DNA from 4 places in the Variovorax sp. 10N412 genome. Region 3 is predicted to be linked to each of the others. Evidence: predicted binding sites of a transcription regulator. Region 3 holds the regulator's gene; each other region holds the start of a gene.
What was found. Region 3 encodes sigma-54, which starts transcription at its own class of promoters, with help from an activator protein. Its sites were predicted from a motif close to TGGCANGNAANCTGCTTT; they were not measured.
Positions count from the first base shown of each region.

Region 1: the regulator sigma-54 is predicted to act here: its motif matches at 1,924-1,941, upstream of AC1DJH_RS13945 (ammonium transporter).
Region 2: the regulator sigma-54 is predicted to act here: its motif matches at 2,319-2,336, upstream of atzF (allophanate hydrolase).
Region 4: the regulator sigma-54 is predicted to act here: its motif matches at 1,987-2,004, upstream of AC1DJH_RS22310 (TorF family putative porin).

Region 1 is NZ_JBFTIO010000004.1:412,245-416,353, forward strand. It holds gene AC1DJH_RS13935 (acyltransferase family protein) at 1-744, opposite strand, end outside; gene AC1DJH_RS13940 (LytTR family DNA-binding domain-containing protein) at 901-1,860, shown strand; gene AC1DJH_RS13945 (ammonium transporter) at 2,011-3,213, shown strand; gene AC1DJH_RS13950 (M14 family metallopeptidase) at 3,294-4,109, shown strand, end outside.
Region 2 is NZ_JBFTIO010000010.1:64,486-68,594, forward strand. It holds gene AC1DJH_RS22055 (ABC transporter substrate-binding protein) at 1-534, opposite strand, end outside; gene atzF (allophanate hydrolase) at 554-2,305, opposite strand; gene AC1DJH_RS22065 (M48 family metallopeptidase) at 2,646-3,503, opposite strand; gene AC1DJH_RS22070 (AmpG family muropeptide MFS transporter) at 3,564-4,109, shown strand, end outside.
Region 3 is NZ_JBFTIO010000006.1:236,151-240,259, reverse strand. It holds gene AC1DJH_RS16980 (LysE family translocator) at 30-686, shown strand; gene AC1DJH_RS16975 (phospholipase D family protein) at 705-2,315, opposite strand; gene rpoN (RNA polymerase factor sigma-54) at 2,326-3,939, opposite strand; gene lptB (LPS export ABC transporter ATP-binding protein) at 3,957-4,109, opposite strand, start outside.
Region 4 is NZ_JBFTIO010000010.1:114,231-118,339, forward strand. It holds gene AC1DJH_RS22300 (ammonium transporter) at 1-635, opposite strand, end outside; gene glnK (P-II family nitrogen regulator) at 665-1,003, opposite strand; gene AC1DJH_RS22310 (TorF family putative porin) at 1,071-1,943, opposite strand; gene AC1DJH_RS22315 (YifB family Mg chelatase-like AAA ATPase) at 2,158-3,708, shown strand; gene AC1DJH_RS22320 (hypothetical protein) at 3,721-4,109, opposite strand, start outside.

The sequences.
Region 1 (4,109 bases), on a different contig from region 3:
CTTCCATACCCCCGTGTCCAGGCCCATCCAGTAGCCGTAGAGAAACAGCGTGAAGTAGATGCTGTGCAAATGAAAGTCGCGCACGAAGTTGTGGGTGCCCGGAAAGCGCGCGGCCAGCAGCATGGTGAAGACAAGCAACGGCACCACCGGCAGCAACAGCAGCCTCCAGCCGCGCAGCCCGTTGAACGCGCGGCGCAGCCACTGCCCGGCGGCGCAACGCCACAGCGGCAGCGTCAGCGCGACCAGCGCCGTGTACGCGAACAGGTAGGGCAGGTACCAGAGGTGGTTCCATGTGATGCCGAATTCCGCGCCGTCGAAGGCCTGCCTGGGCCAGGGCGCGGTCATCGGCAGGTAGCGCAGCAGGAAGGCGCCGAAGCCCGGCGCCACCAGCCCGTTGGCCACGCCCTGGGCATAGGCCTGGTACGGCACGATCACCGCCATGCCGAAGGCCAGCGGCAGCATCAGCCGCACGCCCCGGCTGCGCAGCAGCGCCCAGGTGCCCTGGCCCCGGCTCAGGAAGCCGAGCGAGACGCCCGAGACCAAGAACACCAGGTCCATGCGCCAGAGGTTGAGCGCCACCATCGGCCATTGCAGCCATTCGGCGGCATGCGGACTCTTCAGGTGCCAGTGCCAGCCGGCCACGTAGTACATGCCCACGTGATACAGGATGACGAACAGGAAGGCCATGGCGCGCAGGGCGTCGATGTCGTGACGGCGGGCGTCCGGGGTGGTGGTGGTGCTCATCGCAGGCTCCTCGAAGCAAAGAAGCCGCGATGCTCCGGCCCATGGACGCTGCGCGGCGCACCTGTGGGACGGACCGCCCCCGCTTTGTGACGAGCGGTGGCCCGGAGGGACGAAACCCGGCCGCCCCTGGGCCCCTTTTCGCGAGAATTCCAGCCCATGGGCGACCCACGCAAGAACCTGTACGAACGCTACGAGCCGATCCGCCGTCCCGTGGAGGTGGCGTTCTGGATCGTGCTGATGGGGTTGCAGGCCGTGTTCGGCACGATGGTGGCCATCGTCGACATGCGCACCCGCGCCGTGCCGGCCGCCAACTGGGAGGTCATCGCCTGGGAAGTTTCGAGCCACCTGATGCTGTTGCTGCTGGTGCCTGCGCTGGTCTTCATCGAGCGCCGGCTGTCGCCGCTGGTTCGCGGCCATCTGGCGCGCTTTGTGGTGTTGCATGCGGCGGGCAGCGTGGCGTTCAGCCTGGCCCACGTGGCGGGCATGTTCGGGCTGAGGGCGCTGGTCTACGCCCTGGCCGGCGCGCACTACGACTTTGCCGGCTGGGCCGCGCAGTGGGGCTACGAGTACCTGAAGGACGTGCGCGCTTACGCCAGCATCGTCTTCGGCATCTGGGCGTACCGGCTGTTCCTGCTGCGCCTGCAGGGGGAGGCGCGGGTGCTCGATGCGCCGGAGGAGGGCGTGTCCCATGTGCCGGTGCCGCACCAGGTGCAGTCGGAACCGGAGGGAGCCGAGCCCTCCGTGCCGGATGCGCCCGCGACATCGCCATCGCCGCCGCCGCCGCTCGCCCGGCCCGAGCGCTTCCTGGTGCGCAAGCTGCGCCGCGAATTCCTCATTGCCGCCACCGACATCGACTGGCTGCAGGCCGAAGGCAACTATGTCGGCCTGCATGTGAACGGCCACGACTACCTGCTGCGCGCCACGCTCACCGACTTCCTGGCCCAGCTCGACCCCGCCACCTTCGCGCGCGTGCACCGCAGCCATGCGGTCAACCTGGGCCGCATCAAGGAAATCGAGCCGCTCGACGGCGGCGACGCCCGGCTGCACATGCACGACGGCACCACCGTGCCCTGCAGCCGCCGCTACCGTGACGCGCTGCGCGCCGGCACGGGCTGATCCGGTGCGCGAAGGGCCCGGAAGGCCCTTGTTTGGTTCATTTCGCACCATCAAAGAGCCATCAGGCACCATTTTTGCTTGGTTTGGCTGCCGCTCCGCGTGATTCGGGTGCGACGCACCAATTCAAACCAAAAACTGCAAGAAGCTTCCATGGACGCACTCAAACAGGGCGCTGACGCGCTGTTCATTCTTCTCGGCGCCATCATGGTGTTGGCCATGCACGCCGGTTTTGCCTTTCTCGAACTGGGCACCGTGCGCAAGAAGAACCAGGTCAATGCGCTCGTGAAGATCCTGGTCGACTTCTCGGTGTCGACCATCGTGTACTTCCTGGTGGGCTATGGCGTGGCCTACGGCACGCATTTCTTCGTGAGCGCCACCGAACTGGCGGCACGAAGCGGCTACGAGCTGGTGAAGTTCTTCTTCCTGCTCACCTTCGCGGCGGCCATCCCGGCCATCATCTCGGGCGGCATTGCCGAGCGCGCCAAGTTCTGGCCGCAGCTCATCGCCACGGCGGTGATCGTCGGCTTCGTCTATCCGCTGTACGAAGGCATTGCCTGGAACCGGCACTTCGGCATCCAGGGCTGGATCGCCTCGCTCACGGGGCACGAGTTCCATGACTTCGCCGGTTCCGTGGTCGTGCACGCCGTGGGCGGCTGGCTCGCGCTGCCGGCCGTGCTGCTGCTGGGCGCGCGCCGCAACCGCTACCGCGGCGACGGCTCGCTCAGCGCGCATCCGCCGTCGAACATTCCGTTCCTGGCGCTGGGCGCGTGGGTGCTGTGCGTGGGCTGGTTCGGCTTCAACGTGATGAGCGCGCAGAGCATCGACAAGATCTCGGGGCTGGTGGCCGTCAACTCGCTGATGGCGATGGTCGGCGGCACGCTGGTGGCCCTGGCCATGGGCAAGAACGACCCGGGTTTCGTCTACAACGGCCCGCTCGCGGGTCTGGTGGCCGTGTGCGCGGGCTCCGACCTGATGCACCCGCTGGGCGCGCTGGTGGTGGGCGGCGTGGCCGGCGCCATCTTCGTCAGCATGTTCACGCTGGTGCAGAACAAATGGAAGATCGACGACGTGCTCGGCGTGTGGCCGCTGCACGGCCTGTGCGGCACCTGGGGCGGCATCGCCGCGGGCATCTTCGGCACGCAGGCGTTGGGCGGCATCGGCGGGGTGAACCTGTGGGCGCAGCTCATCGGCACGGTGATGGGGGTGGCGTGGGCGGGCCTGGCGGGCTGGGCGGTGTACGGCGCGCTGAAGAAGGCGGTGGGGCTGCGGCTCACGCAGGAAGAGGAATTCGACGGGGCGGACCTGTCGATCCACCACATTTCGGCGACGCCGGAGCGGGAGGTGAACTGGTAATGGGCCCTGGCGGCGTGCGAGGCGCGAAACGGCTATCTGTAGCAAACTTGCCTGCTGCTTCGTCCACTCCCCACAGCCTCATGACCCAATCTCCCCCCGCCCTCGAAGTCCTCCCCCGCGATCTCTCCGCCTACCGCAAGGGCAACGTCGGCATCGACTACGTGCACCGCTTCGAGTCCGGCAAGCCCGGCCCGCACGTGCTGATCAACGCGCTCACGCACGGCAACGAGATCTGCGGCATGACGGCCGCCACGCACCTGCTGGACAACAACGTGCGCCCCAAGATCGGCACGCTCACCGTGGCCTTCGCCAACATCGACGCCTACGAGTCGTTCAAGGAAGAGTCGCCCTACGACAGCCGCCAGATCGTGCACAACCTCAACCGCATCTGGTCGCCCGAGTGGCTCGACGGCACGGAAGACAGCCCCGAGCTGCGCCGCGCGCGCATCCTGCGCCCGGTGGTGGACGCGGCCGACCACATCCTGGACATCCACTCGACCAGCCAGCCGGTGGTGCCGTTCTGGGTGTACCCGGCCTTCGAGCGCAACGCCAAGGTCGCGCTGGCCATCGGCCGCCCGTCGGTGCACCTCGTGATGCCCGACGGCCTGGGCTCGGGTACGCCGCTGATCCAGTACGGCAGCCACGGCGGCCCTGACGGCAAGGGCGTGGCGATGGTGGTCGAGTGCGGCCAGCACTTCCTGCGCTCGGCGTCGGAACTGGCGACCGCCGTCACCTACGACTTTCTTGCGTACTTCGGCCTCGTCGACCAGAACCCGGCCAACCCGGCGCCCGAGCCGCAACGGCGCTTCGAGCTGCTGCAGACCTACGTCATCAAGTCGGAAGACTTTGCCTTCGTGCGCCCGCTGATCGGCTTCGAGACCTTCGCCAAGGGCGAG
Region 2 (4,109 bases), on a different contig from region 3:
CAGTTCGGTGACGGTCGCGCCCTTGGCGCCGGCGCGCTCCAGCATGGTCTTGCACAGCGTGACGTTCTGGATGCCGGGGCCCGAAGCCACCCGCTTGCCGGCCAGTTCGGCCATGGCCTTGATGGCGCTGTCTTTCGCGACGATGAACTCGTCGAGCACGAACTTGGCGTTGCTCGGGTTGGTGCAGAAGATCTTGAACAGGCCGGGCTGCGCGATCTCGCCGATGGCGAGGTTGGCCGAGCCGGTGCCGTTGGCGCTGCCGTCGCAGCGGCCTGCGAGCATGCCTTCCATGACCTGCTGCGCGCCGGCGAACTTGAGCGGCTCGACGTCGAGGCCGGCTTCCTTGAAGTAGCCCTTGTCGACCGCCGCGAAGAACGGCAGGCCCGCGGCCACGGGCCAGAAGCCGATGCGCAGCTTGGGTGCGGCCTGCGCGCGCACGAGGGCGGGCGCGGCCAGCACGGCCAGGCCCGCGGCGCCGGCCTGCAGCAGCTGTCGGCGGTGGCGCGAAGCGGAGGGTTTCTTGGGGGTGCTCATCGGGACTCCTGGATCAAAGTCAAAGGGAAGTAGGTGCGGTGCCGGTGCCGGTGCGGTTGGCGACGTAGGCACGCCAGCCGCCATGGGAGCTCACGTCCTGCGCGGCCGCCAGCGCGTGGCCTTCGCAGATGAAGCCCTTGACCCAGCTGCCGTCGGCCAGCTCGACGCTGCCGAGGCCCAGGGGCGGCGGAATCAGCGCCAGGAAGCTGCCGACCTGCGCGAGCGGCACCGACCACACCTCCAGCGCGATGGCCGCACCCGCCTCGCCTTCGGCCACGCGCTGCAGGCCGGGCTTGGGCGGCACCGTGCCCGGCAGCGCGTACAGGCGGTAGGCCGGCGACGTGGTGGTGGCGCGCAGCAGCGTGGCACCGCGCTCGGTGAGCTGTCCGTTGAGCGGCATGCCCGACAGGTGGGCACCGACCACGGCGATGGACAGCATGTCGGCATCGGCCGCGGCAAGGCCCGGAATGGCGCGCGGCGCGGGCAGCGGTTTGCCGGTGGCGCCCTGCGCGAGTCCCGTGGCGTGGTGGTAGCGCTGGCCCAGGTCGGCCAATGCCAGGTCGCTGCCGCAGGGCCCGATCAGCGTGATGCCGAACGGCAGGCCGTCGTCGCGCAGGCTGCTGGGCACCGAGAGCGCGGCGTAGTCGAGCAGGTTGACGAAGTTGGTGTACGCGCCCAGGTTGCGGTTGAGCGCCACGGGGTCGGCGCGCATCTGTTCGCGTGTGTAGTGGGTGGGCGCGGTGGGCACCACCAGCAGGTCGATGCCGCGCCACATCGGCTCGACTTTCTGCGCGATGGCGCGCAGGCGCGTCTGCGCGTCGAACACGTCGGCGGCGTTGTAGCCGCGGCCGGCGGCGAGGATGCCGCGCACGGGCTCGATGACTTCGTCGCCGTGCGCGTCGAAGAATTCGCGCACCGCGGCGTAGCGCTCGGCGACCAGCGCGCTTTCGTACAGCAGCGCGGCGGCCTCGGCGAGCGGCGCGTAGGCAATGGTGACGGGCGAGCCGCCCATGGCCAGCAGCCGCGCGGTGGCGTCGTTGAAGGCCTGCTCGGCGCCGGTGTCGCCGAAGAAGTTCAGCGTGTCGGGCACGCCGAAGGAGAAGCGCACGGGCAGCGGCTTGCGGGCCAGGCCCAGGTTGCGCGAGTACGGGTCGCGCGCGTCGTGGCCGGCGGCGGCCAGCAGCACGTCGACGGCGGTGGCGACGGTGGTCGCGAAGATGGAGACGCAGTCCGCGCTCTGCGCGGCCGGCACCACGCCGAAGGTGCTCAGCAGGCCGCGCGAAGGCTTCAGGCCGACGATGTTGTTGAGCCCGGCCGGCACGCGGCCCGAGCCTGCGGTGTCGGTGCCGAGCGCGAAGTCGACCTCGCCGGCGGCCACCAGGTAGGCCGAGCCCGAGCTGGAGCCGCCCGACACGTAGCGCGCGTCGAAGGCGTTGGGCACCTCGCCATAGGGCGAGCGCGTGCCGTTCAGGCCGCAGGCGAACTGGTCGAGGTTGGTCTTGCCGGCCAGCGATGCACCGGCTTCGAGCAGGCGCTGCACCACGGCCGCGTGGACCGTGGGGTGGCGGTCGAAGGCCGGGCAGGCGGCGGTGGTGGGCACGCCGGCCACGTCGATGTTGTCCTTGACCGCGAAGCGCAGGCCGGCGAGCGACAGGGCGAACCCGAGGGAGTCGCCGGCCCGTGCGTCCACGACGGGGAAGGCGAATTTCGCGATCCAGGCGGCGGCGGGAGATCCGTTTTCTTCATGCACCATCATCAGGCATCCAAACATGTGTACAAGTTGAGATGCAAGCGGCGTGCCAGCGGGAGCGTGCCGCGGCGTGGTTCAGATCAGGCGGGGATTTGCTCCTTCCCCTTCCGGGGGAAGGCTGGGATGGGGGCAGGCCTTCGATGAGGCGCCGCTCCTTTTCAGAGGCCGTCGTGCCCCCACCCCAACCCTCCCCCGGGAGGGGAGGGAGCAAGGCGGGAATGCAGGTTCGGATTTGCTCCTTCCCCTTCCGGGGGAAGGCCGGGATGGGGGCAGGCCTTCGATCAGGCGCCGCGGTTTTTCGGAGGCCGTCGTGCCCCAACCCCCTGCCCTCCCCCAGCGGGGGAGGGAGAAAGACGGAAGCTCAGGTCTTCTTCGCGTCCCGGTAGAGCTTCTCCACCTTCGGCAGGTTCGCTTCCAGCTTTGCGATGCGGTCCGGCCCGCTCGGGTGCGTCGACAGGAAGCTCAGCCCGCCCTGGTTCTTCGACGCCGTGGCCATCTTCTGCCACAGCGACACCGATGCCTTCGGGTCATAGCCCGCGCGGGCGGCGAGCTCGAGCCCCACCAGGTCGGCCTCGGTTTCGTCGCCGCGGCTGAACTTGAGCGTGATGAGCTGCGTGCCCGCGCGCGCCGCCAGGTCGCCCACCTGCCCCAGCCCGAGCAGCTGCGCACCGATGGAGAGCGCCGCCCCGGTGCCCGCGCTCTTGGCCATGCGGGCGCGCGCATGCTCGCGCAGTGCGTGGGCCATCTCGTGGCCCATGACCATGGCGACCTCGTCGTCGCTCAGCTTGAGCTGGTCGAGGATGCCGGTGAAGAAGGCGATCTTGCCGCCGGGCATGCAGAAGGCGTTGATCTGCTTGCTGCCGATCAGGTTGACCTCCCACTTCCATTCGCGGGCACGCGAGTTCCACGGCATGGCGAAGGGAATCAGGCGGTTGGCGATGGTGCGCAGGCGCTGCAGCTGCGGGTTGCCGTCGCCCGCGAGTGCGCCCTTGGCGCGCGCCTGTTCGAGCAGTTGGCCGTACTGCTGCACGCCCGCCGCCTCGATCTTGTCGGCGGGCACGAGGTTGCGCGCCATCGAGGCGTTGCCGACGTTGACCTGCGCCAGGGCAGGGCCGCTCAGGGCCGCGCCGGCGGCAGCCAGCAGGAAGGCCCGCCGGGGGTTCCAGGGCGACGCCATGGCGGGCGCGGCAAATTCGGAGCGGTCGCATCGTGTGCACATAGGGGCGGGATCATAGGAACAAATGAAGACAAACGCGCTCCGCGATGACCCCGGGCGCTCATGGACAATCCGAAGCTCATGTCCGCCACGCCCGCCGAAACCCCCACCGCCCCCCAACCACCCTGGCGCGACGCGCTGAAGGTCTACCTCGAACCCGCCACGCTGCGCATGCTGGCGCTGGGTTTCTCCGCCGGCCTGCCGCTGCTGCTGGTGCTGGGTACGCTGAGCTTTCGCCTGCGCGAGGCGGGCATCGACCGCACCACCATCGGCTACCTGAGCTGGGTCGGGCTGGCCTACGGCTTCAAGTGGGTCTGGGCGCCGCTGGTCGACCGCCTGCCGCTGCCGCCGCTGACCACGCTGCTCGGGCGCCGGCGCGGCTGGCTGCTGCTGGCGCAGGGCGTGGTGATCGTGGGGCTGGTCGGCATGGCCATGAACGACCCGCGCCTGGGGCTCAAGCCGCTGATCTGGTGCGCGCTGCTGGTGGCCTTCGGCTCGGCCACGCAGGACATCGCGCTGGACGCCTTTCGCATCGAATCGGCCGAGACGCGCAAGCAGGCCGCGCTGGCCGCCGCCTACCAGACGGGCTACCGGCTCGCGATGATCTGG
Region 3 (4,109 bases):
TTTGATCTCCACGCCACGCCTTTCAGTCCATGAATACCACCCTTTCCCTGCTCGGCATTGCCGGCGCCATGGCCGTCGGCGCGATGAGTCCCGGTCCCAGTTTCGTGATGGTCGCCCGCACGGCGGTGGCTTCCAGGCGCGACGGGCTGGCAGCCGCGCTGGGCATGGGCGCGGGCGGACTGGTCTTCGCCATCGCCGCGCTGGCCGGCCTGCAGGCGGCGTTCCTGGCGGTGCCGGGCCTGTACCTCGCCATCAAGGGCTTCGGCGGCGCCTACCTGGTGTACCTGGGCGTGCGCATCTGGCGCGGCGCGCGGCAGCCGCTGGCCATGGCGGCGGTGCCCCCGGGGGGTACCTCGCCAGGCGCGCAGGGTAGTGGCGCACACCCCTTGCGCACCTTCCTTGTCGGCCTGGCCACCCAGGTCAGCAACCCGAAGACGGCGGTGGTCTACGCCAGCATCTTCGCGGCCTTCCTGCCGCGCGACGTGCCGCTGGTGCTGGCGCTGTCCGTGCCGGTGGTCATCTTCTGCATCGAGACCGGGTGGTACACCGTCGTCGCGCTGGCCCTTTCTTCAGCGGCGCCGCGCTCGGCCTACCTGCGCTACAAGGCCTGGATCGACCGCGCCGCGGGCGGCGTGATGGGACTGCTGGGCCTGCGGCTGGTGTGGTCGGCCGTCAGCGGCAAGTGACGGGCGGCAAGCGCACCGCTAGAGCAGGCTTTCGGGCGTCAGCGGCGCCAAAATCTCGAGCATCGTGCGGTCCCACAAGCCCGAGTCAGGCTCCTCGGTCAGCACGGTGAGCTTGCCGGCGTCGTCGCTGGTCCACTCGATGCGCGACTCGTTGCTGCCCTCGGCAAAGCGCAGCCGGTAGGCGCCCTGCTGCTTGAGCACGTCGAGCAGCTTGAGCATCTGCTGCGCCATTTCGGGGCTGTGGATGATCAGCCCGATCTCGGTGTTGGCCGACTCGGAGCGCGGGTCGAAATTCATCGAGCCGACGAACAGCGTGCGCCGGTCGATCACCGCCGACTTGGCATGCAGCCGCCCCACCGAGGTGCCGAACAGCCCGAGCCGCACGCTGCGCCGGGTGCGGCTGGAACTCAGCTCGTACAGGTCGGCGCCCAGCTTGAGCATGTCGGGCCGGTAGCGGCGGTAGGCGGTGTGCACCAGCGGCTCGTCGGTGGCGGCCAGCGAGTTGGTGACCACGCTGATCTTCACGTTGCGCCGGCGAATCTCGCGCATCACCTCCAGCCCGGTGGCGCCGGGAATCAGGTACGGTGAGACGATGGTCACCTCGGAGCGCGCACGGCGCATCTGCTCGACCACGTTGTAGCGCACGCTGTCGACGTCCAGCAGCGGCACGCCGCCGTAGGAAGCCGTCTTGCCGATCACGCGGTCGGGCGAATCGGCGTAGGCCTCGGCCAGGGTCCAGATCAGGTTGAGCTTGCCGGTGTTCAGGTCGTCCGCCATCGGGCTGTAGCCGAGCAGGTCGTTGGGCGCGGGGGGCGGCGGGGGTGGCGTGGTGTCGGGGCCGGTGGCGGCCTCGAAGCGGGGCTGCAGTTCGTCGCGCGGCACATCGGTGCGCACCACGGAGCCGATGGGCCGCACGTAGACGCTGTTCCAGTACTGGTCGAACAGGCTGCCCAGCCGCGGTATGAGCGCGCCGGTCACGAAGGTGTCGAGGTCGAGGAAGTTCTCGCCCGCGGTGCGCCGGAAGTACTGGTTGCCGATGTTGCGCCCGCCCGCCACCGCCATCGCGCCGTCGGCGATGAACAGCTTGTTGTGCATGCGGCGGTTCACGCGGCTGAAGTCGAACAGCGAGGCGGTAAAGCGCTTCAGGATGCTGCCGCGCCCGGCCGGGAACGGGTTGAACAGGCGCAGCTCGACGTTGGGCGTGGCGGCAAAGGCCAGCAGCAGCTCGTCCTCGCCCGAGGTGTAGAGGTCGTCCATCAGCAGGCGCACCCGCACACCGCGCAGCGCGGCGTCGCGCAGGGTGCGCAACAGGTAGCGGCCGGTCTCGTCGTTCTCGATCTGGTAGTACTGCACGTCGAGCGTGCGCTGGGCGCGGCGCGCCAGCTGGATGCGGGTATCGAAGGCGAAGTCGCCGCCGGGCATGAGCCGAAAGCCGCTCAGGTCAGGGTCGGGCTGGGCCGCCAGCGCGATCTTGCCCAGGGCGGTATCGGCCGACACGGCCATGGCCTTGACGGCGGGGCGCGGCGCCTCGTCGGGCAAGGTGGCGCAGCCGGCGAACAGCAGCACGGCCACCAAGGCGAAGAACCCGAGCCCCCGGCGCGACATCGGATGCTGGCGGCCAGGGCTCATGGTCGGCTTGCTACAGCGCCTTGCGCAGGTTGGCGGGCGCGATGCGCAGCGCCTCGCGGTACTTGGCCACGGTGCGGCGCGCGCACTCGATGCCCTGCTCTTTCAGCATCTCGGAAATCTGGCTGTCCGACAGCGGCTTCTTGATGCTTTCCGAGCTGACGAACTGCTTGATGAGCGCGCGCACCGCGGTGCTCGACGCATTGCCGCCGGTCTCGGTGCCCAGCGCCGAGCCGAAGAAGTACTTGAGCTCGACCGTGCCGAACGGCGTGGACATGTACTTGGCCGTGGTCACGCGCGAGATGGTCGACTCGTGCAGGCCCAGCTCGTCGGCAATCTCGCGCAGCACCAGCGGGCGCATCGCGAGCTCGCCGTGCACGAAGTAGCTCTTCTGCCGCTCGACGATGGCGTTGCTCACGCGCAGGATGGTGTCGAAGCGCTGCTGGATGTTCTTGATGAACCAGCGCGCCTCCTGCAGCCGCTGCGACAGCGCCTGGCTGCCCTCGCCCTTGTGCGCCTTGAGAGCGCCCGCGTAGATGTCGTGCACGCGCAGGCGCGGCATGACCTCCGGATTCAGCATGACGCGGAACTTGATGTTGGTGCCGCGGCCGGTCTTGGTGACGATCACGTCCGGCACCACGATGTTGCGCTCCACGTCCACGAAGCGCCGGCCCGGCTTGGGCTCCAGCCGCGCGATGATCTGCAGCGCCAGGCGCACCAACTCTTCGCTGGTGCGGGTGAGCGTGGCCAGGCGCTTGAAGTCGCGACGCGCCAAGAGTTCCATCGACTGCTTGCACACGGCCATGGCGGTCTTGCGGACCAGCTGTTCCTGCTCGGTCTCGTCCTGGCGGGCCAGCGCGCGCAGCTGGATGCCCAGGCATTCGCCCAGGTCGCGCGCGCCCACGCCCACGGGCTCCAGGCTCTGCAGCAGGCCGAGCGCCACCTGGAAGTGGTGCACGAGGTCGTCGAACTGGTCGTTGTCGTCGCCGGCCAGGCCCGAGGCCAGCGCGGGCAGCGAGTCTTCGAGGTAGCCGTCGTCGTTGAGCGACTCGATCAGGAAGCGCAGCGCGGCGCTGTCGTTCTCGTTCAGGCGCAGGCTCAGCGCCTGGCGGTGCAGGAACGACTGCAGCGACTCCTGGCTGCGCGCGAGCTCGGTGGCGTCGGCGCGCTCGTCGTCGCCCAGATTGTTCTGGCGCGCGGGGGCGTCGCTGCCCCACTCGCTGTCGTCGGGCGCGGCCATGTCGACGGTGCCGTCGCCTTCCCAGTCGGGCTCGCGCTCGGTGATTTCCGTGGCCGGGCCGTCGGAGTCGGCGGTGCTGGTCGTCGTCTCGGTGGAAGAAGGAGAGGTGCTGGCCGCCGGCGGCGCGAAGTCGCTTTCACCTTCGATGCCGTCGCCTCCATCGCCGCCGCCGTCATCGCGCGGGACCGGCGCATCGGCCGCGTCGAGCCCGAATTCCTCGCGCGCCGCCTCTTCCGCGGTGCGTTCGAGGAACGGGTTCTCGTCCAGCATCTGCTCGACCTCCTGGCTCAGTTCGAGCGTGGAGAGCTGCAGCAGCCGGATCGACTGTTGCAGCTGCGGCGTCAATGCCAGGTGCTGCGAGACGCGAAGGGACAGCCCTTGCTTCATGGAGAGCCCACCCGCCCTTACATCCGGAAGTGCTCGCCAAGGTAGACGCGTCGTACCTCGGCGTTGTCGACGATCTCCGAAGGCGTGCCTTGTGCCAGCACATGCCCGTCGCTGATGATGAACGCGTGGTCGCAGATGCCCAGCGTCTCACGCACGTTGTGGTCGGTGAT
Region 4 (4,109 bases), on a different contig from region 3:
ATCGGCACGTAGCTGAAGGTGAACCACAGCACGGAGAACAGCAGCACGGCCGAGAACTTGGCACGTTCCGCGAACGCGCCAACGATCAGCGCCACGGTGATGGCCGCGAAGGTGCCCTGGAACGCGACGAACACGTATTCAGGAATGGTGGTCAGCGCGCCGAAGGTTTCCTGCGTGATGCCCTTCATGAAGATCTTGTCGAATCCCCCGAAGAAGTTGCCTTCGCCCGAGAACGCGATGCTGTAGCCATAGACGGCCCACAGGATGCTGATCAGCGAGAAGATCACGAAGACCTGCATCAGCACCGACAGCATGTTCTTCGAACGGCCCAGGCCGCCGTAGAACAGCGCCAGGCCGGGAATGGTCATCAGGATGACGAGCAGCGTGGAGGTCAGCATCCAGGCGGTGTCGCCGGAGTCGATCTTGGGTGCCGGAGCGGCGGCGGGCGCCGCGGCTGCCGCAGCGGCAGGTGCCGCGTCGGCTGCAGCAGGTGCGGCCGGCGCCGCGGGTGCAGCGGCAGCGGGAGCCGAAGCGGCAGGCGCTTCGGCCGGGGCGGCGGGCGTTTGTGCAAGGGCGGTGGTGCCGGCAGCCAGCACACTCAAACCGAACGCAAGAGAGACAAGCAGTTTTTTCATAATCGTTGTTCTTTCGGGCCTGGACTCGTTCAGAGGGCTTCGCGACCTGTTTCGCCGGTGCGGATGCGCACGACCTGTTCGAGGTTGTAGACAAAGATCTTGCCGTCGCCGATCTTGCCGGTGCGGGCAGCACCCTCGACGGCTTCGATCACGCGATCGACGAGGTCGTCGGAGACGGCCGCTTCGATCTTGACCTTGGGCAGGAAGTCGACCACGTACTCGGCGCCGCGGTAGAGCTCGGTGTGGCCTTTCTGGCGACCGAACCCCTTGACCTCGGTGACGGTGATCCCCTGCACGCCGATGGCCGACAGTGCTTCGCGCACCTCGTCGAGCTTGAACGGTTTGATGATGGCTGTGACCAGCTTCATGAGTTTTCTCCTGCGGATGGAAATGAAACGGTGCGGCAGCTTGGGCCGCACCTCGTTGTTCTGGTGCTTAGAGCGTCTTCGTCAGCGTGAGGATGAAGCGCGCCTTGTTCGGCGAGTACGTCGTCTGGCCGAAGGTGCCGAAGCCGTAGTCCACGCCCGGGTTGCTCACGGCGAGGTACGAGCTCTTCTTGTTCGCGCCTTGCACCGAGCCGGTCAGCGACAGGCCGTTGCCGAAGTCGTACGACGCACCGACGTTGTAGTCGACATAGCTCTTGTAGCCCAGGCTGCGGATGTCGCTGGACATGTTCGTGTAGCCCACGGCGGCCTTCAGCGTGACCTTGGGCACGATTTCCTTGCTGTACGCCAGGTTCAGGTAGCCGGTGTTGGTGCCCTTCAGGCCCGAGCCCGCCTTGTTGCCGGCGTAGCCGAAGTAGTCCTTCGACACGGTGTGCGAGTACTTGGCGGTGAACGAACCGAGGGTTTCGCTGGCGTAGGTGCCGGCAACGTACAGCTCGGTGGTGTTGCCCGACGAGTTGCCCGGGTAGATGTAGGTGAGCGCACCGACGTCCATGTCCAGCGGGCCGGCCTTGAACTTGTAGCCGCCGTACAGGTCCATCTCGATGCTGTTGCCCTTGAGCCAGTTGACGCTGGAGTTCCAGCTGCCCACGTAGAAGCCGCTGTCGCCGAAGGCGTAGTCCAGGCCGCCCTGGACGGCGGGCTTGAAGCCCTTGGTCTTGGCGTAGTCGTTCTTGCCCAGCATGTCCTGGTCCTGGCCACGGAACTTGTAGTTGGTGGTCAGCGAGATGTTTCCCGTGAGGTTCGGGGCCGGAGCGGCGGCCGGCGCGGCAGCGTCGGTTGCGGCCTGCGCCAGGGCGGCGCCCGAAGCGGTCAGTGCCGTGGCAAGAACGATCAGCGCCTGGGCGGCGGTGCGGTACGTCATCGGGAAACTCCTCGCAAAGTGTGTTGGGGGACCTGAGAGGCTCAAAGCAGGGAGCGTGCCAAACTGCTCAAAAGCCCGCCCGCAGAGCATTCCCCGCGGGCTTGAGCGAGCGCCAAATCGTTACAACAGGTGCTTCGTGTGGCGGCGGTTTCTCCGGGAACTGCACCACGGGCGTGCCCCCGATGGGCGCACCATCTTGGGGAGATCAAGAACAATGAGTCTGTCTTTGGTGCAAAGCCGTGCTTTGCTGGGGCTGGAAGCAGCCAGTGTCACGGTTGAGGTGCATCTGGCGAACGGCCTGCCCAGCTTCACGCTGGTGGGGCTGGTGGAAACCGAGGTCAAGGAGGCGCGCGAGCGGGTGCGCTCGGCCATCCAGAACGCCGGGCTGGAGTTTCCCAACAACAAGCGCATCACCGTGAATCTGGCGCCGGCCGACCTGCCCAAGGACTCCGGCCGCTTCGACCTCCCCATGGCCATGGCCATCCTGGCGGCCAGCGGGCAGATCGACAACGCCCGGCTCGCCGGCCACGAATTCGCCGGGGAGCTGTCGCTTTCCGGGGAACTCCGGCCCGTTCGCGGTGCGCTGGCCATGGCGCTGGCACTGCACACGCGGGGCGTGGCCACCCGTTTGGTGCTGCCCATGGACAGTGCACAGGAAGCCGCACTGGTGCCCGGCAGCGAGGTGTACGGCGCCCGGCACCTGCTGGACGTGGTGCGGCAGTTCATGCCCGACGCCGACGCGGCCGCGCAACTTCCCGAGCCGGCCTCCGACGATGGCTGGGCCCGGGTCGAGGCCGCGCCCGGCGCGGCCGCACCGCGCTACGCCGACCTGTGCGACGTCAAGGGCCACGCGGGCGCCAAGCGGGCGCTGGAGATCGCGGCGGCCGGCGGCCACAGCCTGCTGATGATGGGCGAGCCCGGTTCGGGCAAGTCGATGCTCGCGCAGCGCTTCGCCGGCCTGCTGCCGGGCATGAGCATCGGCGAGGCGCTGGAAAGCGCTGCCGTGGCCAGCCTGGGCGGGCGCTTCGCGACCGATCGGTGGATGTGCCGGCCTACTTCTGCGCCGCACCATACGTCCAGCGCGGTGGCACTGGTGGGCGGCGGCTCTCCGCCGCGTCCCGGTGAGATTTCCAGAGCGCATCACGGCGTGCTCTTCCTCGACGAATTCCCCGAATTCGCTCGCTCCGCCCTCGAAGCCCTGCGCGAGCCGCTGGAGACCGGCACCATCACCATCTCGCGCGCCGCGCGCAGTGCCGAGTTTCCCGCGCGCTTCCAGCTGATCGCCGCCATGAATCCCTGCCCTTGCGGCTACCTGGGCTCCTCGCTGAAGGCCTGCCACTGCACGCCGGCGCAGGTCGCCCGCTACCAGGGCAAGCTCAGCGGCCCGTTGCTGGACCGCATCGACCTGCACATCGAGGTGCCCGCGGTGTCGGCGCAGCTGCTGCTCGACGCGCCGCCGGGCGAGTCGACCGACAGCATCCGCGCGCGCGTGGTCGCCGCGCGTGAACGCGCCATGCAGCGCCAGGGCCATGCCAACCAGGCGCTGCAGGGCAGCGCCATCGACCGGCATGCAGCGCTCGAGGACGCCGCGCGCCAGTTCATGTTCAACGCCGCCAGCAAGCTCGGCTGGTCGGCGCGCAGCACGCACCGGGCGCTGAAGGTGGCGCGCACGATCGCCGACCTGGCGGGGGCCGACACGGTGCAGGCCGCGCACGTGGCCGAAGCAGTGCAGTACCGCCGGGCGCTGAGCCGCGGCCCGGCCTGAGAACGCCGCGACTCAGCGCACCAGCGCATCGATCCAGCGTGCCACCAGCACCTGCTCCTGGTCGAAGTAGTGCGTGTGCGCGCCGCTGCCCAGGCACACGTCGTGTTCGGCCGCGGTCATCAGGGTCACCGGCGGCGAGGGCTTGTACAGCGGCGGATCGGCCCACAGCCACCGGCCCACGTAGTCGCCCGTGGCATAGGCGTTGACCCAGCGCTGCACGCCGACGTCGCTCGCCTCGGCCGTCAGCACCCATTCGTACAGGCGCGGAAAACGCGCCGCATAGAGCTGGCGCAGCGGGCACCCCGCGGTGAGCAGGTCGACCCGGCCCTCCAGCTTGGACCACAGCTTCACCACGCGGTCCTCGGGGCAGGACTGCGCCAGCCAGCGCGCGCGGTGCTGCA